DNA from 3 places in the Streptomyces sp. NPDC051569 genome. Region 3 is predicted to be linked to each of the others. Evidence: riboswitches for the same ligand, from Rfam matches in the RefSeq annotation. Region 3 holds a riboswitch; each other region holds the start of a gene.
What was found. Region 3 has a riboswitch for cyclic di-AMP ahead of ACIBAE_RS02250 (transglycosylase SLT domain-containing protein). Riboswitches for the same ligand answer to the same signal wherever they lie in the genome.
Positions count from the first base shown of each region.

Region 1: another riboswitch for cyclic di-AMP. It lies ahead of ACIBAE_RS21695 (M23 family metallopeptidase); the one in region 3 lies ahead of ACIBAE_RS02250 (transglycosylase SLT domain-containing protein).
Region 2: another riboswitch for cyclic di-AMP. It lies ahead of ACIBAE_RS24015 (M23 family metallopeptidase); the one in region 3 lies ahead of ACIBAE_RS02250 (transglycosylase SLT domain-containing protein).

Region 1 covers NZ_JBITDJ010000016.1:47,804-54,957, reverse strand. Annotated here, with positions in the region: gene ACIBAE_RS21710 (DNA topoisomerase (ATP-hydrolyzing) subunit A) at 1-743, opposite strand, end outside; gene ACIBAE_RS21705 (M16 family metallopeptidase) at 935-2,305, shown strand; gene ACIBAE_RS21700 (M16 family metallopeptidase) at 2,323-3,705, shown strand; cyclic di-AMP (ydaO/yuaA leader) riboswitch at 3,939-4,109, shown strand; gene ACIBAE_RS21695 (M23 family metallopeptidase) at 4,123-4,884, shown strand; gene ACIBAE_RS21690 (GntR family transcriptional regulator) at 5,061-5,750, shown strand; gene ACIBAE_RS21685 (HPr family phosphocarrier protein) at 5,903-6,184, opposite strand; gene ACIBAE_RS21680 (GNAT family N-acetyltransferase) at 6,287-7,154, shown strand, end outside.
Region 2 covers NZ_JBITDJ010000019.1:114,850-122,003, forward strand. Annotated here, with positions in the region: gene ACIBAE_RS24010 (PP2C family protein-serine/threonine phosphatase) at 249-1,373, shown strand; cyclic di-AMP (ydaO/yuaA leader) riboswitch at 1,746-1,897, shown strand; gene ACIBAE_RS24015 (M23 family metallopeptidase) at 1,909-2,970, shown strand; gene ACIBAE_RS24020 (aldo/keto reductase) at 3,131-4,075, shown strand; gene ACIBAE_RS24025 (PrsW family intramembrane metalloprotease) at 4,173-5,546, opposite strand; gene trmB (tRNA (guanosine(46)-N7)-methyltransferase TrmB) at 5,631-6,362, opposite strand; gene lhgO (L-2-hydroxyglutarate oxidase) at 6,567-7,154, opposite strand, start outside.
Region 3 covers NZ_JBITDJ010000001.1:526,888-534,041, reverse strand. Annotated here, with positions in the region: gene ACIBAE_RS02260 (proline dehydrogenase family protein) at 1-247, opposite strand, end outside; gene ACIBAE_RS02255 (PucR family transcriptional regulator) at 437-1,570, shown strand; cyclic di-AMP (ydaO/yuaA leader) riboswitch at 2,322-2,476, shown strand; gene ACIBAE_RS02250 (transglycosylase SLT domain-containing protein) at 2,481-3,302, shown strand; gene ACIBAE_RS02245 (SRPBCC family protein) at 3,363-3,815, opposite strand; gene serA (phosphoglycerate dehydrogenase) at 4,142-5,734, opposite strand; gene ilvC (ketol-acid reductoisomerase) at 5,980-6,981, opposite strand; gene ilvN (acetolactate synthase small subunit) at 7,143-7,154, opposite strand, start outside.

The DNA of each region.
Region 1 (7,154 bases), on a different contig from region 3:
CGGCCCTTCTCGTACGCGTCCTTGATGCCGGTCAGCCCGACGATCCGGCCACCGGTGGGCAGATCGGGACCCGGCACGAAACGCATCAGCGTCTCCAGGTCGGCGGACGGGTGCCTGATCAGGTGGCGGGCGGCCGCCACGACCTCGCCCAGGTTGTGCGGCGGCATGTTCGTCGCCATGCCGACCGCGATCCCGGAGGCCCCGTTGACGAGCAGATTCGGATACGCGGCCGGAAGCGTGACCGGTTCCCGCTCCTGGCCGTCGTAATTCGGCTCGAAATCGACGGTGTCCTCGTCGATCGACTCCGTCATCAGTGACGTGGCGTCGGCCATCCGGCACTCGGTGTAACGCATCGCGGCCGGCGGATCGTCGTTACCGAGCGAGCCGAAGTTGCCGTGGCCGTCGACCAGGGGCAGCCGCATCGAGAACGGCTGCGCCATCCTGACCAGCGCGTCGTAGATCGACGCGTCGCCGTGCGGGTGCAGCTTGCCCATCACCTCGCCGACGACGCGCGCGCACTTCACATAGCCGCGGTCGGGGCGCAGGCCCATCTCGTTCATCTGGTACACGATGCGGCGGTGCACCGGCTTCATACCGTCACGGGCGTCCGGCAGGGCCCGGGAGTAGATCACCGAGTACGCGTACTCGAGGAAGGAGCCCTGCATTTCATCGACCACGTCGATGTCGAGGATCTTCTCCTCGAAGTCCTCCGGCGGCGGGGTCTTCGTGCTGCGGCGGGCCATCGCGGCTGCGGCTCCTTCACAGATGTCTGAGCGGCGGTTTCTTCAACTGACGCGGACCATTGTGGACCGAGCCACTGACAGCGCCGACCTCGACCCGTCGTTGAGCGCGCGCGGCACGGGAACTTCGCCAGGCGTCAGCGCGCTTGCATACAGTGGCAGGACTTCTCCATATCGCGATCGAAGGGACGTACATGCCCATGGGTCACACGGCCACAGCGCAGGCCGGTTCCGGCGGCCTGACAGCGACTGAGCACCGGCTGGCCAACGGCCTGCGCGTGGTGCTCTCCGAGGACCATCTGACCCCGGTCGCCGCGGTCTGCCTCTGGTACGACGTCGGCTCGCGCCACGAAGTCAAGGGCCGTACGGGACTCGCCCACCTCTTCGAGCACCTGATGTTCCAGGGCTCGGCGCAGGTGAGCGGGAACGGCCACTTCGAACTGGTGCAGGGGGCCGGCGGCTCCCTGAACGGCACCACCAGCTTCGAGCGCACCAACTATTTCGAGACGATGCCCACCCACCAGGTGGAGCTGGCGCTGTGGCTGGAAGCCGACCGGATGGGCTCCCTGCTCGCCGCGCTCGACGACGAGTCCATGGAGAACCAGCGGGACGTCGTCAAGAACGAGCGGCGACAGCGGTACGACAATGTGCCCTACGGCACGGCCTTCGAACGGCTGACCGCTCTCGCCTACCCCGAGGGCCACCCGTACCACCACACCCCGATCGGCTCGATGGCCGACCTGGACGCCGCCACCCTGGAGGACGCCCGCGCGTTCTTCCGGACGAACTACGCGCCGAACAACGCGGTGCTGTCGGTCGTCGGCGACATCGACCCCGAGCAGACGCTCGCCTGGGTCGAGAAGTACTTCGGGTCCATCCCGTCCCACGACGGCAAGCAGCCGCCGCGCGACGGATCGCTCCCCGACGTCATCGGCGGGGAACTCCGCGAGGTGATCCACGAGGAGGTCCCGGCGCGCGCGCTGATGGCCGCCTACCGGCTGCCGCACGACGGCACCCGTGAGTGCGACGCCGCCGACCTGGCCCTCACCGTCCTCGGCGGCGGCGAGTCGTCCCGGCTCCACAACCGTCTGGTGCGCCGCGACCGGACCGCGGTCGCCGCGGGCTTCGGGCTGCTGCGCCTGGCGGGCGCCCCCTCGCTCGGCTGGCTGGACGTCAAGACGTCCGGTGGTGTCGAGGTTCCGGAGATCGAGGCCGCGGTCGACGAGGAGCTGGCCCGCCTCGCCACCGAGGGCCCGACCGAGGAGGAGATGGAGCGCGCCCACGCCCAGCTGGAGCGCGAGTGGCTGGACCGGCTCGGTACCGTCGCGGGCCGCGCCGACGAACTGTGCAGGTACGCCGTGCTGTTCGGCGACCCGCAGCTGGCGCTGACCGCGGTGACACGGGTGCTGGACATCACCGCGGACGAGGTGCGGGCCGTCGCCGCGGCGCGGCTGCGCCCGGACAACAGGGCGGTGCTGGTGTACGAACCGCTCACCGCCGATGAGAGCGCCGCCGACGAGGGCGCCGCCGCCGAGACCGACGAGCACGAGGGGGCGGACCAGTGACCGACGCTGCCGTGACCATGGACTTCCACCCGCAGCCGACGGCCGGCGAAGCCAGGCCCTGGGCCTTCCCGGCTCCCGAGCGCGGCACCCTCGGCAACGGGCTGACCGTACTGCGCAGTCACCGCCCCGGACAGCAGGTGGTGGCGGTCGAGATCAACCTCGACGCCCCGCTGGACGCCGAGCCCGAAGGGCTCGACGGCATCGCCACGATCATGGCGCGGGCGCTCTCCGAGGGCACCGACAAGCACAGCGCCGAGGAGTTCGCCGCCGAGCTGGAGCGCTGCGGCGCCACGCTCGACGCGCACGCGGACCACCCGGGCGTACGGATCTCCCTGGAGGTCCCCGTCTCCCGGCTGCCCAAGGCGCTCGGCCTGCTCGCCGAGGCGCTGCGCGCCCCCGCCTTCGCGGACAGCGAGGTCGAGCGGCTCGTCCGCAACCGCCTCGACGAGATCCCGCACGAGACCGCCAACCCGGGCCGGCGCGCCGCCAAGCAGCTCTCCAAGGAGCTGTTCCCGGCCTCCCTGCGCATGTCCCGGCCGCGCCAGGGCACCGAGGAGACGGTGGAGCGGATCGACGCGGCGGGCGTCCGCGCCTTCTACGAGGCGCACGTGCGCCCGGCCACGGCCACCGCCGTGGTCGTCGGTGACCTCACCGGGGTCGACCTGGACGAGGTGCTCGCCGACACCCTCGGCGCCTGGACCGGCGACACCGCCGCGCCCCGCCCCGCGCCGCCCATCACCGCCGACGACACCGGCCGTGTGGTGATCGTGGACCGCCCCGGGGCCGTACAGACCCAGCTGCTGATCGGCCGCATCGGCGCCGACCGGCACGACCGCGTCTGGCCGGCCCAGGTGCTGGGCACGTACTGCCTGGGCGGCACCCTCACCTCCCGGCTCGACCGGGTGCTGCGTGAGGAGAAGGGCTACACCTACGGCGTACGGGCCTTCGGCCAGGTCCTGCGCTCCTCGGCGCCCACCGCGCCGGGCGGGGCGACCGGCGCCGCGATGCTCGCCATCAGCGGCTCGGTGGACACCGCGTCCACCGGCCCGGCGCTGGAGGACCTCTGGAAGGTGCTGCGCACGCTCGCCGCCGAGGGGCTCACCGACGCGGAGCGCGACGTGGCCGTCCAGAATCTGGTCGGGGTGGCGCCGTTGAAGTACGAGACCGCCGCCTCCGTCGCGGGCACACTGGCCGACCAGGTCGAGCAGCATCTCCCTGACGACTTCCAGGCGCAGATGTACGCGCGGCTGGCCGAGACCGGCACCGTCGAGGCGACCGCCGCGGCTGTCAACGCCTTTCCGGTGGACCGGCTCGTCACCGTGCTCGTCGGGGACGCCGCGCGGATCAAGGAGCCGGTGACGGCTCTCGGTATCGGTGAAGTGACTGTGATCGCGGGCTGATCCGGCGCTGATCCGGGGCCGCTCTTCGGCCTGTCCGGTGCATCAGGAGACTCCGGCGATGGCCTGTCGCCGGAGTCTCCTGGCATACACCCCATATGCACCATTTGGCGTGCTGGTTCCGTGTCTGCCCTGTGGTGTGCGCTACAAAACGCCCTGCCCGTTTGGTGATCGAATGATGATCCGCCTAGCGTCGGTCCGGCTGTCCGCCAGTACCCCGCCGCAGCCGCGGCACCGGGCAGCCATCGCCGAGTCCCCGTCAGGCGCGAGCCCGGGGAGCCGGGGACCCACACGCAGTCCCCGGGGTGAATCGGACGCCTTCGCGCTCACCCGCGCGAAAGGGGCCCGTAGGAGACCTTCCTGCTCCGAACCCGTCAGCTGACCCGGTAGGCGAGAAGGAAGGAAAGGACCAGCCACTTCATGGCGTTCACCCGTGTCACCGGTAAACACCGCGCCCGCCGCCGCACGACACGTCGCGGCGCGGGTCTCGCCGGCGCCGCGACACTCACCGCCACCGGTGTCATCGGCGCCCTCGCGTCCCCGGCGCTCGCCGCCGGCGCGGACGCTCCGGGCGCTGTCCGGCACACCGGGCTGGGCCAGGCCTTCGCCATGAGCGACACCCTCGCCGACCGGATCGACGCGCAGGCCGACGCCCAGCGCCACGCGGCCGAGCGGGCCGCGAAGGCGGCGGCGCGGCGCGAGGCGCAGGCCCGCGCCCGGGAGCTCCGCGCCGCCGGGGAACGCGCCGCCCGCGCCGCCGAGCGCGAACGCCTCGGCTCCTTCCGGCTCCCCGTCGCCGGCTCGTACGTCACCACCGGCTACCGGTCCGGCGGCTCGTTCTGGTCCTCCGGCAGCCACTCGGGCGTCGACTTCCGGGCCGCGTCCGGCAGTTCGGTCGTCGCTGTCGGCGCGGGCACCGTCGTCGAGGCCGGCTGGGGCGGCTCGTACGGCAACAACATCGTTCTGCGGATGGACGACGGCACGTACACGCAGTACGGCCACCTCTCCTCCATCAGCGTCTTCGTCGGCCGGTCCGTCACCCCGGGCCTGCCGATCGGGCTGTCCGGCGCGACCGGCAACGCCACCGGTCCGCACCTCCACTTCGAGGCCAGGACGGGCCAGGAGTACGGCTCCGACATCGACCCCGTCGCGTATCTGCGCGCCCACGGAGTGCGCGTCTGACCGTTCGGACCTCGGAAGGCCCCGGTTCCCCGCCGGGGCCTTCCGTGTGCGCCGCGCTGGCCAAAAGATATCCATCGATTCCGGGCACCCATCGGAAATTCGCGTTGATTGCAATAGAGTCACGGATCAGGTGGCCATCGGCAGTGTTTCGCGCGGATTAAGGCGGAGGTTCGGACATGCGCATTCCCGCGCACTCGGTTTGCACGGCGGTCCGTGACGACATCGTCTCCGGCGTATTCGAACGGGGTAGCCGGCTCACCGAGGAGCAACTGGCGCGGCGCTACGGCGTCTCCCGCGTCCCGGTCCGCGAAGCGCTGCGCACCCTGGAGGCGGAGGGCTTCGTGACCACCCGCCGCCATGTCGGCGCGTGCGTGGCCGAGCCCACCGAGCAGGAGGCGGCCGACCTCCTCGACGTGCGTCTGCTGCTGGAGCCGCTGGGCGCGGCCCGCGCGGCCCAGCGCCGTACGGAAGCCCATCTGAAGGTGCTCCGCGGCCTGGTCAGGCTGGGGCAGGAGCGGGCCCGCCGGGGGCAGGGCGAGGACCTGCGCTCGCTCGGCGCCTGGTTCCACGAGACGCTCGCCCAGGCGTCCGGCAGCCCCGCGCTCACCGCCCCGCTCACCCAGCTGCGACACAAGATCGCCTGGATGTACACCGTGGAACAGCCCGCCCACCCCGTGGAGTCCTGGGCGGAGCACGGCGCGATCGTGGACGCGGTGGCACGGGGCGACGCGGAGCGCGCGCGGGCGCTCACGGCGCTGCACGCGGAGCGCACCGTGGCCGTGCACCGGTTGCGGCGGGCGGAGCGCGGCCGGGAAAAGGCGAAGGTTCCGCAACGTGCCGTAAACACCGCGAGTGCCCGCTCTTAACAATCGCGCCGTATACAAAGAAGAGAAATGAGCGGGACTTGTTTTGTGCTGCCCGCACATGGCGTGAAGCCTGTCGATCGAAAAGGAGTTCCCGGTGCGCTGAATTCAGCGCACCGGGAACTCCTTTTCTGGAATTCTGCGTACGAACCGGGTCAGACGGTCTCGGGAAGCTCGTCGAGCCCCTCGGCGACCAGCTTCGCCAGCCGGTCCAGGGCGGCCTCGGCGCCGTCCGCCTCGGAAGCCAGCACGACCTCCTCGCCGCCCTGTGCGCCCAGGCCGAGCACCGCGAGCATGGAGGCGGCGTTCACCGGATTGCCCTCGGCCTTGGCGATCGTCACGGGGACGCCGGTGGCCGTGGTGGCACGGACGAAGATGGAGGCGGGGCGGGCGTGCAGGCCCTCGGCCCAACCGACATTGACGCGACGCTCTGCCATGGTGTTGCCCTTCAAGTCTTCAAAGATGTTGTCTAGACCAGTGTGCCACGTGTCCCGGCGCATCCTCCGTCGTGGCTCCTCCGTGCGCCGTAGGCTTTGGTCATGGAGACGCCGTCGGACCATGCCTACCCCTCTCACTGGGAAGCAGACGTGGTGCTGCGGGACGGAGGCACCGCCCGGATCCGGCCCATCACCACCGACGACGCGGAGCGGCTGGTCAGCTTCTACGAACAGGTCTCCGACGAATCCAAGTACTACCGTTTCTTCGCCCCCTACCCCCGGCTCTCCGACAAGGACGTGCACCGCTTCACCCACCACGACTACGTGGACCGGGTGGGGCTCGCGGTGACGGTGGGCGGCGAGTTCATCGCGACCGTCCGCTACGACCGCATCGACGAGCGGGGCATGCCGGCCTCCGCGCCGGCCGACGAGGCCGAGGTCGCGTTCCTCGTCCAGGACGCCCACCAGGGCCGCGGCGTCGCCTCCGCCCTCCTCGAACACATCGCCGCCGTCGCCCGCGAGCGGGGCATCCGGCGCTTCGCCGCCGAGGTGCTGCCCGCCAACAACAAGATGATCAAGGTGTTCCGGGACGCCGGCTACACCCAGAAGCGCAGCTTCGAGGACGGCTCCGTCCACCTCACCCTGGACCTCGAACCCACCGTCGAATCCCTCGCCGTGCAGCGCGGCCGCGAGCAGCGCGCCGAAGCACGCTCCGTGCAGCGGCTCCTCACCCCGCGCTCGGTCGCCGTCGTCGGCACCGGCCGTGCGCCCGGCGGAGTCGGCCGCACCGTCCTCGCCAACCTGCGCGCCGGAGGCTTCACCGGCCTGATGTACGCGGTGAACCACGCCTTCGCCCCGGACCTCCGCGAGATCGACGGCGTTCCCGCCTTCCGGTCCGTCGCGGAGATCGGCGTCCCCATCGACCTCGCCGTCCTCGCCATCCCGGCGGAGCGGGTGCCGGAAGCGGTCG
Region 2 (7,154 bases), on a different contig from region 3:
GGACCGGCAGGAGACCACTGGTGGGGAAGCTGAGGAAGACCAGAGAGACCGACGACGGCAGCAGGAGCCGGCGGGCCGATCAGGAGGCCGGATTCTGGCTCGGCGGTGGCCGGGGCAGACGGGTCGGCGGCGTGGACTTCGGCGCCGACTTCTGGGCCGGCGGCGGCGCGGACTTCGGCCCGGGCTTCTGGGCCGGCGGCGGGGCGGGCCGCAATCCCGGCCGAGGGCCGCGCCCCGGTGGGCGGCGGATGGTGCTCTATCTGCCCGTCGTGCTGATCCTCGCCGGGCTGATCTTCGACTTCGCGACCCCGGCCCGTTTCACCGCCGCACCACTCTTCGCCGCCGCGCCGCTCGTCGCCGCGCCGTTCTATCCCCTGCTGGGGACGATCCTGGTCGCCTCGGTCTCGCTCGCCGCGGAATTGGGCGTCGAGGTCTACAACAACGCGCTGGGAAGAGCCGAATCGCTCACCGAGCTGCTCACGGTGGTGATCGTCTCCGTTCTCGCGATCTTCATCAACGGGGTCGTACGCCGCAGCGGCGCGAGACTCGCCTCCGCGCGCATCATCGCCGAGACCGCGCAGCGCGCTGTGCTGCCCAGACCCGCCGAGCGGATCGGCGGGCTGCGGGTCGCCGCGCGGTACGAGGCGGCGCAGGAGGGCGCGTTCATCGGCGGTGACCTGTTCGCCGTCCAGGACACGCCGTACGGGGTGCGCCTGGTGGTCGGGGACGTACGGGGGAAGGGGCTTGAGGCCGTCGAAGCGGTGGCCGTCCTCATCGGGACGTTCCGGGAGGCGGCCGAGCAGGAGAGTTCGCTCGAAGGGGTCGCGCAGCGGCTGGAGCGTGCCCTGACCCGTGAGGGGACGCGCCGCGACGGGCTGGACGCCTTCGAGGGGTTCACGACCGCCGTGCTCGCGGAGATCCCGTACGGCGAGGGTGTCGTACGGCTGGTGAACCGGGGGCACCCCGAGCCGCTGATGATGACCGGCGACGGGGATGTGCGGATGCTGGCACCGACCAATGCAGCCCTGCCGCTCGGGATGAGCGAACTGGGGGCGTGGCCGGACCGGGCGGAGCAGGCCGAGTACCCCAGCGGTTCGACGCTGCTCTTCTACACGGACGGGCTCACCGAGGCGCGCAACAGTCAGGGGGTCTTCTACCTCCCGCGTGAGCGGCTCACCGGGCAGACCTTCCAGGGGCCCGACGAACTGCTGCAGGAGCTGATCGACGACGTACGCCTGCACACGGGCGGCGGTAATCAGGACGACATGGCGCTGCTGGCGGTCAGCAGGCCCGACGAGGGGCGGCGGGAGCGGCCCGGCATGCCGACCGTCGCGCCCGCGCCCGCCACCCCCATCGCGCCTGTCATCCCGTGACGCGCCTGACGGGGCCCTGCGCCTGACGGGGCCCGACTCCTGGCGAGGGGCGCTGAGCCGGACGAGGGGCGCCGCGCCTGATGCCGGGCCCCTTCAGGCCCGACGGCCCGGGGGCCGCTTGCGGCTCTGATGCCTCTGGCGCCCCGCCACCGTCGGTAATGATCGGCTCTCCCTCCGCATAACATATGACACACCGTCAGAGGGGACGAGGAGAGCGAGGGGCTTTCGACTCGTCCACTTTCCTTCGTGAATATCCGGGTATGTCCGATGCGAAGTTGTTAATGATCATCGGGAATGGCTTGGAATAAGGCCCGACTCTCTATTAACGTTCGATAACGCAGCGCGGTCGTCCCTGCCGTCGTCGGACGGCGCCGCGCGCATGCGCCGAATCCCGCAAGGGAACCGGGGAACCAACAATTGGGGTGAATCGGGTGCTTTTCGCTGCCCTGCGCGGCGTGCGCTCGTAGGAGACCTTCCTGCTCCGAACCCGTCAGCTAACCCGGTAGGCGAGAAGGAAGGAAAGGAGAGCGCCCGCGTGGCGTCCAACCAGCCTGCCCCCGAAGCACCCTTCGAAACATATTCTTTCGAAACTCCGCCTTTCGGCAACGAGACGGACCGGCAGGTGGGGGAGTGGAACCCCACCGAGGAGTCCCTCCGCCCCGTACGCGGCAGACACCGCGTCGCCAAGCGCGGCGGCATAGCCCGCAACGGAATCGCCCGCAGCTCCACGGTCCTCGGGGTCGGCGTCTTCGCCGCCGTCGGCGCGGGCGGCATGGCCACCGCGCAGGACAAGCCCGCGGTCTCGATCTCCCTGCCCGACACGATCACCAACCACCTTCCGGACGCCGCGTCGCTGCCCGGCATGGGCGCGCTGATGGCCCACGACGCCGAACCGGACACCCCGCTCGCCGCCGCCCCGCTCACCACGGCGGGTATCACCAGCGCCGACGCCGAGCAGGGCGCCACCGACGCGGGCGAGGCCCTGCGCGCCCGGATCCTCCAGCAGGCCGACCAGCAGCAGGCCGAGGCCGACGCACTGCGGAAGTCGGCCGCCGAGACGGCCGCCGCGGAGAAGGCCGCCGCCGAGGCCAAGCAACAGCAGACCGACGCCGAGAAGAAGGCCGAGGCCGCGAAGAAGAAGGCGGAGGCCGAAGCCAAGGCCAAGGCCGAGGCGGAGCGACTGGCCAAGCTGGCCCTGAGCTACGTCCTCCCGACCTCCTCGTACACGATCACCTCCACCTTCGGCGAGGCCGGCTCCATGTGGTCCTCCGGGTACCACACGGGCCTGGACTTCGCCGCACCGACGGGCACGCCGGTCAAGGCCGTGCACAGCGGCACGGTCACGTCGGCCGGCTGGTCGGGCTCCTACGGCTACCGCACGGTCCTGGAGCTGGATGACGGTACGGAGATCTGGTACTGCCACCAGTCCTCGATGACCGTCAGCGCCGGGCAGCAGGTCACCACGGGCGAGGTCATCGGCCGCGTCGGCGCGACCGGCAACGTGACAGGCCCGCACCTGCACCTCGAAGTCCACACGCCGGGCGGTACGGGCATCGACCCGACGGCCTGGCTGCGCGACAAGGGGCTCACCCCCTAAGAGCAAGGGACTCACCCCCTGACAGCCCTGACAGCCCTGACGGCTCCGGCGTCCACCTCCGGACACCGGAGCCGACGGCTTTCCCCCTGCCGTGACGGCCGGACGGATGCCGTGACGGCCGGGCGGAATAGGGCCGGTCCGGGCGGGCGTTGATCAACTCATGACTGATCTTCGCAAGCTGGGCTCCTCCGATCTTCAGGTCTTCCCACTCGCCCTCGGCGGCAACGTCTTCGGCTGGACCGCCGACGAGGCGCAGTCCTTCGCCGTGCTGGACGGGTACGCCGCCGCGGGCGGCAACTTCGTCGACACCGCCGACACGTACTCCTCCTGGGTGGAGGGCCACGAGGGCGGCGAGTCCGAGACGGTCCTCGGCGACTGGATGGCCTCGCGCGGCAACCGCTCCGACGTACTGATCGCCACGAAGGTCGGCAGCCACCCGCGGTACCAGGGCCTCGCGGGGGACACCATCAGGGCCGCCGCCGAGGAGTCGCTGCGCCGGCTCCGTACGGACTACATCGACCTGTACTACACGCACTTCGACGACCCGGGTGTCCCGGTCGAGGAGATCATCACCGCCCTTGACCAGCTGGTCCGGGACGGCAAGGTCCGCGCGATCGCCGCCTCCAACATCAGCCCGGAGCGGCTCACCGCCTCGGTCGAGTTCTCCGAGCGCGAGGGGCTGGCCCGCTACGTCGCACTCCAGCCGCACTACAACCTGGTCTCGCGGGACACGTACGAGGGCGAGCTCCAGGACGTCGCGGCCCGGCACGGTCTCTCCGCCGTGCCGTACTTCGCCCTCGCCTCCGGTTTCCTCACCGGCAAGTACCGCCCCGGGACGACCGTCGACAGCGCGCGTGCCGAGGGGGCGGGCAAGTACCTGGACGACGAGCGTGGTCCCCAGGTCCTCGCCGCGCTGGACCGGATCGCCGGGGCGCGGGGCGCCGAGGTCGCGACCGTCGCGCTGGCCTGGCTGGCGGCGCAGCCGACCGTCGTGGCGCCGCTCGCCTCCGCCAGGACGCCCGAGCAACTGCCCGCGCTGCTGGCCGCCACCGAACTGGAGCTGACGGCGGACGAGCTGGCGGAACTGACCGCCGCGTCCGCCTGACACGTCGTGTGAGGCGAGGAGCGGCTCCGACGAGCGGGACCTGGTCCGGCTCTTACGAGGTCCGGCTCCTCCGGGGTCCGGCTCTGACGAGCAGGACCTAGTACTGCCGGTACGGGTTGTAGCCGTCGTAGTCGATGTACGGCGGCGGCACCCGTACCCGGCCCGTGGCCCGCGCCGCATAGGTCAGCGCGGGCCCGGCTATCTCCTTGCGCTGCCACAGATGGTGCAGCAGCTCCTGCTCGCGCTCGACGAAGTCAGGGCCCACCACGCCGCGCTGGGCCCGGTGGCGCAGAAACGCCAGGGACGTCGCGAACGCCTCGTACTCGCCGACCGCCCGGGCCGCCTCGGGGCCGTACGTGCGGCTCGCGAAGTCCCGCGCCATGCCGCGCGCCCGCATCGAGGACAGCGCGTACGCGGCGGAGCCGGGCAGCCAGCCGGCCGCCGCGTACGCGGGCAGCTCGGCCGAGATCGCGCGCAGCTCGCGCTGGCGGGTGGAGATCGCCAGCCAGGTCAGCAGGCCGAAGACCGGGACCATGAACACCGCGTACACCAGGTAGAAGCCGAACGGCCCGAACAGCGACGCCGAGCCGTTCCACAGCGCGTGCATGCCCATCGCGAGGACCAGGCCGAGCGGCGGGAGAACGTACCGGCGGATCCTCTGGCGGCGGGCCGCCATCGCCGCCAGTCCGAAGCCGATGCCCGTCAGCACGGTGAACAGCGGATGCGCGAACGGCGCCATCACCACCCGTAGGAAGAACGTCGCGGCGGTGACGGACTCGATGCCGGCCCGGCCGAAGTGCTGGTCCTCGCCGAAGGCGTTCCCGAGATAGAGGATGTTCTCGGTGAACGCGAAGCCGGTCGCGGTGAAGCCCGCCACCACGACCCCGTCGACGAGCCCGGTGAAGTCCCTCCTGCGGAACAGGAAGAGCAGCAGGACCGCCGCGCCCTTGGCGCTCTCCTCGACGATCGGGGCTATCACGGTGGCGCCGAGGGACTCCGCGTCGGCCGGATCGGCGGTGGCGGTGGCTATCCACTCCGTCGCGAAGGAGTTCGCGATGATCGCGATGAGGGCGGCGGCGCAGGCACCCCAGGCGAACGCGAACAGCAGATTCCGCCACGGGCCGGGCTCGACCCGGTCCAGCCAGCGGAACGCCCCCATGAGCAGCGGCACCGGGAGGACCGCGAGGCCGAGGCCGACCACGAAGCCCCGGGTGCCGGTCTCGTCCCGGACGAGCGCGAGGATCACCAGTCCGCAGAGGGCGAGGAGCGTGATCACGGCCGCCGCCCGGACCGCCCTGCTGCGCCAGAACGCACGGCGCGGCCGGTAGCGCCTGCGGGCAGGCTCCGGCACGGCGCCCCACAGATGACCGAGCCGCCGCTGTCGCTCGTAGTCGGGGATCGCCGGATGCGCGCCGGGACGCTGCGGGTCGGGACGCTGCGGGTCGGGGCCCTGCGGGCGCGGTTGTGACACGCACTGACCCTAACGACGGACACCGACACTGGCGATGGTGCCGGTGCCGCTACTCCTGGTTGTCGCGGGCCGGTCGCCTCCCGGTCAGCTCGGCTCCGGCACCCGGCGGAACAGCAGGTCATGCACCACATGCCCCTTGTCCAGCCCCTGCCCCTCGAAGCGGGTCAGCGGCCGGAAGCCGGGACGAGGCGCGTAACCGCCATCCTGCTGGGTGTTCTCGAAGCCGGGGTGCGCCGTGAGCTCCTCCAGCATCTGCTCGGCGTACGGCTCCCAGTCGGTGGCGCAGTGCACCACGGCTCCGGGCTTCAGCCGGGCGGCGGCCAGGGTGAGGAACTCCGGCTGGATCAGCCGCCGCTTGTGATGCCGCTTCTTGGGCCAGGGGTCGGGGAAGTAGACGCGCAGCCCGTCGAGGGAGCCGGCGGGCAGCATCTCGCGGAGCAGGATGATCGCGTCACCGTTGGCGACCCGGATGTTGGACAGCCCGTTCGCCTCCGCGAGCCGGAGCAGATTGCCCTGGCCGGGGGTGTGCACGTCGACGGCGAGGATCCCGGTGGCGGGGTCGTCGGCCGCCATGCGCGCGGTCGCCTCGCCCATGCCGAACCCGATCTCCAGTACGACCGGAAGGCCGCCGAACATCTCGTCCAGGTCGACGACGCGCTGCCCGTCGATGTCCATGCCCCAGGCCGCCCACATGCGCCGCAGCGCGTCGGCCTGGCCGGTGGTGACCCGGCTCCGGCGCGGCTGGAAGCTGCGGATGCGCCGCTCGAAATGCGACCCGGCGGGGTCGGCCGCCGGGCCGGTCCCGTCGGGGAACATCCGGCTCAGGGCGCGGTCCTCGGCCGCGTGCGGGGTGCGGTTCCCGGCCGCGCCCGGGGCGCGGCTCTCCGCATCGCCGATGGTGCGGCCCTCCACCATCTCGGTCATCTCCGCCATCTCGGTCATCTCGGTCTTCTCGCGCTCGGCCACAATGCCCCCGATTCTACGGAGCGCGCGGCGCTTCCGGCCGGGACGGCCCCCGGATCAGCTCTCCGCCAGCACCGCGAGTGCCCGCCGCGCCACCTCACGGCCGATGGGCAGGGACGCCGTCGCCGCCGGGGACGGGGCGTTGAGGACGTGGACGGTGCGCGGGGCCCGCCGGATCAGGAAGTCGTCGGCCAGGGTGCCGTCGCGCAGCACCGCCTGGGCCCGTACACCCGCCGGGGCCGGCCGCAGGTCCGCGTCCGTCACGGCGGGCAGCAGCCGCCGTACGGCCGTCGCGAAGGCCCGCTTCGACAGGGAGCGGCGCAGCTCGCCCGCGCCGTAACGCCAGTGCTTGCGTGCCGTCCGCCAGGAACCGGGCCAGCTCAGCGTGGAGGCCAGCTCCGCGGGGCGTACGACGGACCACGCGTACCCCTCGCGGGCGAGCGCGGGGACCGCGTTGGGCCCGACATGGACGCTGCCGTCGACGCCCCGGGTCAGATGCACGCCCAGGAACGGGAAGGCCGGGTCGGGTACCGGGTAGACCAGTCCCCGGACGAGCGCGGGTCTGGCCAGTTCGTAGTACTCGCCCCGGAAGGGCACGATCCGGATGCCCGGGTCGTCGCCCGTCAGCCGTGCCACCCGGTCGCA
Region 3 (7,154 bases):
CCTCGATGAGCCGCAGGTACGCGTCCCGGGCCCGGGTCGCCTCGGCCGGGTCGGTGATGTCCTCGCCGAGGACGTCGAGGGTGACCTCCAGGCCGCGGGCGGCCTTGGACGCGATGACGGGGGTGGTCTCCTCGACCGTCTCACCGGCGATGAAGCGGTTGACCACCGGCTTGGTGACCGGGGCGGCCGAGACGATACGGCGCATTCTGTCGCTGCGCGACGCGGCAAGGATCACGGGACCCAGCACAGGGCACCTCCACGGAAGAGATCGAGCGAGTACGTAGCGGAACGGAACAGAACCGCGATCGGTTCCGGCACGGCACGGAGAACCACGGTGAAACCTAGGGACCGGTCCGATCCTCTGCCATCGACAGCTGTCACGCATCCGTGGCCCTGATCTCAGACATGTGTCTGAAAGCGGTGGGAGAATGTCGGGGTGAAGGGCGATTACCAGGACCTGGTCGACGAGATCTCGGCGATGCTCGGGGTGCCCGCGACCCTGGAGAACCGCGACTTCGGCCTGATCGCCTTCGGCGCGCACGACAGCGACGACGACGCGGCGATGGACCCGGTCAGGACCCGCTCGATCATGACCAGGAAGTCCACACCGGCGGTCCGGGCGTGGTTCGAGGGCTTCGGCATCGCGCGGGCGACCGGCCCGGTCCATATCCCGGCTGTTCCGGACGCGGGCGTCTTCCGGGGCCGGATCTGCCTGCCCGTACGGCACCGGGGCACGGTGCTCGGATACGTCTGGCTGCTCGACGACTCCGCCCCGGGGCCGAGCGCGTCACGGCTGGCCGCGGCCATGGAGGTGACCACGCGGATCGGTGACCTGCTCGCCGAAGAGGTGAAGGCCGGCGCGGATCTGGCGCGTGAACTGCGGGCCGTGCTCACGGCGGGGGGCGGCTGGGAGCGGGACATGGCGGCCGCGGCGCTGCGTACGGCTCTCGGGCCGAGTGCGGACGGCCTGCACGTGATGCTGTGCGTGGCGCCCTGGCGGGGAGAGGAACCGCAGGTACGGGCGGTGCCGGGGACGGCGGCGCTGTGCACGCTGCCCTACGCGGCGGACGCCGTGGCGCTCGCCCTGCTCGTACGGCTCCGCTCACCGGACGCGCTGGCTCCCGCGCTCACGGCGCTGGCCCGGCTGCGCGAGGGCGCGGGCCGGGGCGCGGCCGCCGGATCCGGGACGCCGCGCCGGGGCCTGGCGGAGCTGCCCGCGGCCTGGCGGGAAGCGGTCTCCGCCGCCCGCGCGTCCGTGGCCCAGCCCCGCCTCGGCCCGGTGGCCCAGTGGCCGGCGATCGGCCCGTACCGCCTGCTGACCGCGCTCCCTCCGGAGCCCGATCCGGTGGTCCGGCCACTGCTGGAGCCGGCGCACGCGGAGCTGGCCCACACCGCCGAGGTGTTCCTCGACTGCGCGGGCCAGGCGAGCCGCACGGCCGGGGCGCTCGGCATCCACCGCCAGACCCTTTACTACCGGCTCTCCCGCATCGAACAGCTGACCGGCCTGGACCTGGACGAGGGCGAGGACCGGCTGCTGCTGCACATGGCCCTGAAGGCCGCCCGGCTCTGACCGCGACGCGGGGTCCGGGCCGGCGAGCGGGAGGGAAGGGGCGGCGCGTCCGATACGGCGCGGGGCGGGGCGCCTTGGGCGGCGGCGCCCGGAATTGCCCGCCGCCCCCATGCCGCTGAGTGCCCGTGAGTTCGGACGCGGGTGCCCGCGTCCGCGCCGTCCTGTTCCTTCCCGGAATGGATTCACATACACGGACGCGAGCGGCTCGGGGATGTTTCTCCTTTCTCCTGACGTGCCATGGAAAAGGAATGCTGCACGACGGGCCATCAGAAAGAGGAAAAGCCCCGCGCATTCGGGACCGGACCGCTGTTCGTCCGCCGCACCCGCGCCACCGCGCGGGGTGATCCATTTCCCGCCGGCCGGGGCGCGACCCGAAGGTCACGTCGACACTCCACTCCCGCACGGGACTCCCGCACGGGACTCCCGCACGGGCGAAGTAGACCATTCTTCCCACGAAGGCGGAATGTACCTTTCACGCAAATCGATCACTTTCGGGTGTCATTCAGAGAGGCATTTCCGCCCCGATCGTGATCCGTGTCACGTCGGGAGGCGGCCGCTCTCCCCCGGTCCCTCCACCGACTTCCCTCAGGGGAAAGGAATTTGAGTTCTCCGGCACCGAGCGATTAACCGAATGTTTCCCGACCCGATTCATTGATGACATGGAGCCGCACATTCAGGACTTGTTTCGCCCGGAGATTCCCGCTTAGGTTCACCTACATCCGGATGGACGCCGAATCCTGCCACCGTCCGGAAACCACACCCACTCACTTCCGGCAGGAGCGGGGAACCCAGGTAAGTCGCCGATCCGCGATCCGGATCGGCTCGGGGTGAAGCCGCGCGCACAGCGCGGCCGGGCATCTCCAGCCCGAACCCGACAGCTCACCTCGCAGGCGACGGAGAGGAATGCGTCATGCCCACCAAGGGAAAGCACCGTCGTCCCGGAAGCAGCCCGCTCGCCCGGCGTCTCGTCGCCGCGGGCACGGGCAGCGCCGCACTGGCCCTGCCGCTGATAGCCGCGACCACCGCCGAGGCGGCTCCGCAGGCCCGGCAGGTGAGCGCCCACCCGGTGACCGCGGTCACCGCCGCCGCCGCGAAGGAAACCGCTCTGCGGGAAGCCCCCGCGACCCACCTCGTGGTCCGGGGCGATTCCCTTTCCAAGATCGCGGAAGCCCACGCGCTGAGCGGTGGATGGAAGAAGCTCTACCAGGACAACCGGCGGGCCGTGGGCGGCAATCCGTCACTCATCCACCCCGGCCTCACGCTGGTCCTGGGCGAGAAGGCCGCGCCGCGAACGGCCGCGCCGCGAACGGCCGCCCCGTCCGCCGCCGGGCAGAAGGCCGCGCCCGCCGCCACGGAGAGCGGGCCCACCGCGGACGGCGGCGCCGTCGTCCAGGCGGCCGAGAAGACGTACTCCGACGATCTGGACGGCTGGATCAGGGAGTCGCTGGACATCATGGCCGCGCACGGCATTCCCGGTTCCTACGACGGTATCCACCGCAACATCATGCGCGAGTCCTCGGGCAACCCGTCCGCCATCAACAACTGGGACTCCAACGCCGCGGCCGGAACTCCGTCCAAGGGTCTGCTCCAGGTCATCGACCCGACCTTCCAGGCGTATCACGTACCCGGCACGTCGATGGACAGTTACGACCCGGTCGCCAACATCACCGCCGCCTGCAACTACGCCGCCGCGCGGTACGGCTCGATCGACAACGTGAACGGCCCCTACTGACAGACCCGTTCCGCCCCCGCTCCACCTCGGTGGGGCGGGGGTACGTCCGTGCCGGGAGTCTCAGACCTGCTCCTCCTCGACGGCGGTCCTGATGCGGTCGCCGAAGGCGGGCGCGTCCTTGCGGGCCGCGCTCAGTGCGAAGCCGGTGAGTAGCTTGCCGACGCCGTGGCCCTCCAGGACGTTGTAGATCCGGACCTTGGTCTTCCCGTCCGGGGCGGGCTCCAGGTCGTAGCCGCCTTCCTTGGACGTGACGAGGTTCTTGGACGTCTCCGTCCAGCGGATCCTGCGGGGCGGATCGAACTCACTGATCCGGAACTCCCGCTTGGTCGTCATCCCGGCGTCCTTGACCGTGCTCAGGTAGACGGTGCCCGCCGTCGTGGGGCCCTCCGGAGTCTTCATGATCTCTTGCACCCTGGGGCTGAACTTCGGGTCGTTCCTGCCGTCGGCGAGGAAGGCGAAGACCTCCTCGATGGGCCGGTCGATCTCCGTGGTCGCCTCAAACTGTCCAGCCATGGTCGCTCCTTGATCACTCAGCAACGTGAGACAGGCGGACGCCTGCCCGGCGTGGACAGCGGCCGGCCGGTACGAGCCGACCGCCATATCCCTATTGTCCCCGTTGGTCCCGTCTTCCCACCACCCGGCGGACCGGCGACAGCCGCCCGGCCCGGAGAACGCGTGAGGGGCCCGGTGGACACCGGGCCCCTCACATGAGCGGTCACACTCGGCCGGCCGGACTCAGCCGGTCAGATCCAACCACCGGCCAGGTTCACCGCCGGTCAGGTTCAACGGGCCGGGGTTCAGCAGGCCGGGTTCAGCAGGCCGGGTTCAGCCGGTCAGGTTCAGCCGGTCAGGTTCACCGTGCGGGCCGAGGCCGCGCCGATCTCCTCGGAGATCTCGGTGAGCACCGCCGCCGGCACGTTGTCGTCGACGGTGAGGACGACCAGCGCCTCGCCGCCCTCCTCCTTGCGCGAGACCTGCATACCGGCGATGTTCAGCCCGGCCTCACCGAGGATCCGGCCGACCGTGCCGACCACGCCCGGGCGGTCGTCGTAGCGCAGCACGACCATGTGGTCGGCCAGCGCCAGATCGATGTCGTGCTCGCCGATCGCGACGATCTTCTGCAGGTGCTTCGGACCCGCCAGGGTGCCGGAGACCGACACCTCCTCGCCGCCGGTGAGGGTGCCGCGCACCGTGACCACATTACGGTGGTTGGGCGACTCACTCGACGTGGTGAGCCGGACCTCGACACCCCGCTCCTGGGCGAACAGCGGGGCATTGACGTACGACACCGTCTCGGCGACGACATCCTCGAACACGCCCTTGAGCGCGGAGAGTTCGAGCACCTTCACATCGTGCTGGGTGATCTCGCCGTAGACCTCGACATCGAGGCGGAGCGCGACCTCGCCCGCGAGCGCGGTGAAGATACGGCCGAGCTTCTCGGCGAGCGGCAGCCCCGGGCGAACGTCCTCGGCGATGACCCCGCCCTGGACATTGACCGCGTCCGGGACCAGCTCACCGGCGAGCGCGAGACGGACCGACCGGGCGACCGAGACACCGGCCTTCTCCTGCGCCTCGTCGGTGGAGGCTCCGAGGTGCGGGGTGCAGACGACCTGGTCGAACTGGAAGAGCGGGGAGTCCGTGCAGGGCTCCTTGGTGTACACGTCCAGACCGGCACCGGCGACGCGGCCCTCCTTGAGGGCGGAGGCGAGCGCCTCCTCGTCGACGATCCCGCCCCGCGCGGCGTTGACGATGCGCACGCTCGGCTTGACCTTGTGCAGTGCCTCGTCGCCGATCAGGCCGAGCGTCTCGGGGGTCTTGGGCAGGTGCACGGTGATGAAGTCCGACACCTCCAGCAGCTCGTCGAGCGTGAGCAGCTTGACACCCATCTGGGCGGCGCGGGCCGGCTGCACATAGGGGTCGTACGCGACGATCTTCATGCCGAAGGCGGACATGCGCTGTGCGACCAGCACACCGATGCGGCCGAGGCCGACGACGCCCAGGGTCTTCTCGCTCAGCTCGACGCCCGTGTACTTCGAGCGCTTCCACTCGCCGTTCTTCAGGGCGGTGTTGGCCTGCGGGATGTGGCGTGCGGTGGCGACCAGCAGACCGCAGGCCAGCTCGGCGGCGGTCACGATGTTCGAGGTCGGCGCGTTGACGACCATCACGCCGGCCTTGGTGGCGGCGGAGACGTCGACGTTGTCGAGGCCGACCCCGGCGCGGGCGACCACCTTCAGCTTGTTCGCCGCGGCGACCGCCTCGGCGTCGACCTTCGTCGCGGAGCGGACGAGAATCGCGTCCACGTCGGCGATCGCCGACAGCAGCTCCGCGCGGTCGGCGCCGTTGCAGTGCCGGATCTCGAAGTCCGGGCCGAGTGCGTCGACCGTGGCCGGCGAAAGCTCTTCAGCGATGAGTACGACAGGTTTCGAGCTCACGTGAGTCCTCACAAATCCCATTGCGGACGGCCGTCCCGACGGCCGCAGGCGGTGGAGGGGGTGTGCTGGTCAGCCGCGTGGAAGACGCACGACGCTGTGGGCCTGACGCGTATGTGGAGAGCAGTGTAGTGCTGCGGCTCGGCGAAATCCCCGCTGTAACAGCAGGATCACCCGTACGTGCGGTCCCACGTCGGCGTCACGCGAGTGGGGCCCCGTCAGATTGACGGGGCCCCACCCACACGGTGTTACGCGTCCTCGTTGTCGACCCAGCTCATGAGCTTGCGCAGCTCACGGCCCGTGGTCTCCAGCAGGTGCTCGTCGTCGGCCTTCTTGTACTCGTTGTACTTCTTCAGACCGCCGTGGTACTCGTCCATCCACTGCTGCGCGAACGTACCGTCCTGGATCTCGCCCAGGATCTTCTTCATCTCGGCCTTGGTCTGGTCCGTGATGATGCGCGGGCCGGTGACGTAGTCGCCCCACTCGGCGGTCTCCGAGATGGACCAGCGCATCTTCTCCAGGCCGCCCTCGTACATGAGGTCCACGATCAGCTTCAGCTCGTGGAGGCACTCGAAGTAGGCGATCTCCGGCTGGTAGCCGGCCTCGGTCAGGGTCTCGAAGCCCGCCTTGACCAGCGCGGCGGTGCCGCCGCAGAGCACGGCCTGCTCACCGAACAGGTCGGTCTCGGTCTCCTCGGTGAAGGTCGTCTTGATGACACCGGCGCGGGTGCCGCCGATGCCCTTCGCGTACGAGAGCGCCAGCGCGAACGCCTTGCCGGAGGCGTCCTGCTCGACGGCGGCGATACACGGAACGCCGCGGCCCTCCTCGTACTGACGGCGGACCAGGTGGCCGGGGCCCTTCGGGGCGACCATCGCGACGTCGACGTTGGCCGGCGGCTTGATGAAGCCGAAGCGGATGTTGAGGCCGTGGCCGAAGAACAGCGCGTCGCCGTCCTTCAGGTTGTCCTTGATGGACTCCTCGTAGACCTGCGCCTGGATCGGGTCCGGCACCAGGATCATGATGACGTCGGCCTCGGCGGCGGCCTCCGCCGGCGTCACCACGCGCAGGCCCTGCTCCTCGGCCTTGGCCTTGGAGTTGGAGCCCTCGTGCAGACCGACCCGGACGTCGACACCCGAGTCACGGAGCGACAGCGCGTGGGCGTGGCCCTGGCTGCCGTAACCGATGACCGCGACCTTGCGGTTCTGAATGATGGACAGGTCGGCATCGTCGTCGTAGAACAGCTCGGCCACTGGTTCTTCTCCTTGGTGTGCGCTGCGTGGAACAACCACAGCTTCGGCATGGTGCGGCTTGCGTCCCACCGTACGGCGGGCGGGGTGGAGCGGGTCGCCCGGTCTCGGCATACGAACCGGACCGGACCCGGGGTGTGGAACGACTCGTTCAGGCGCTTCGTTCAGGCGCTGCG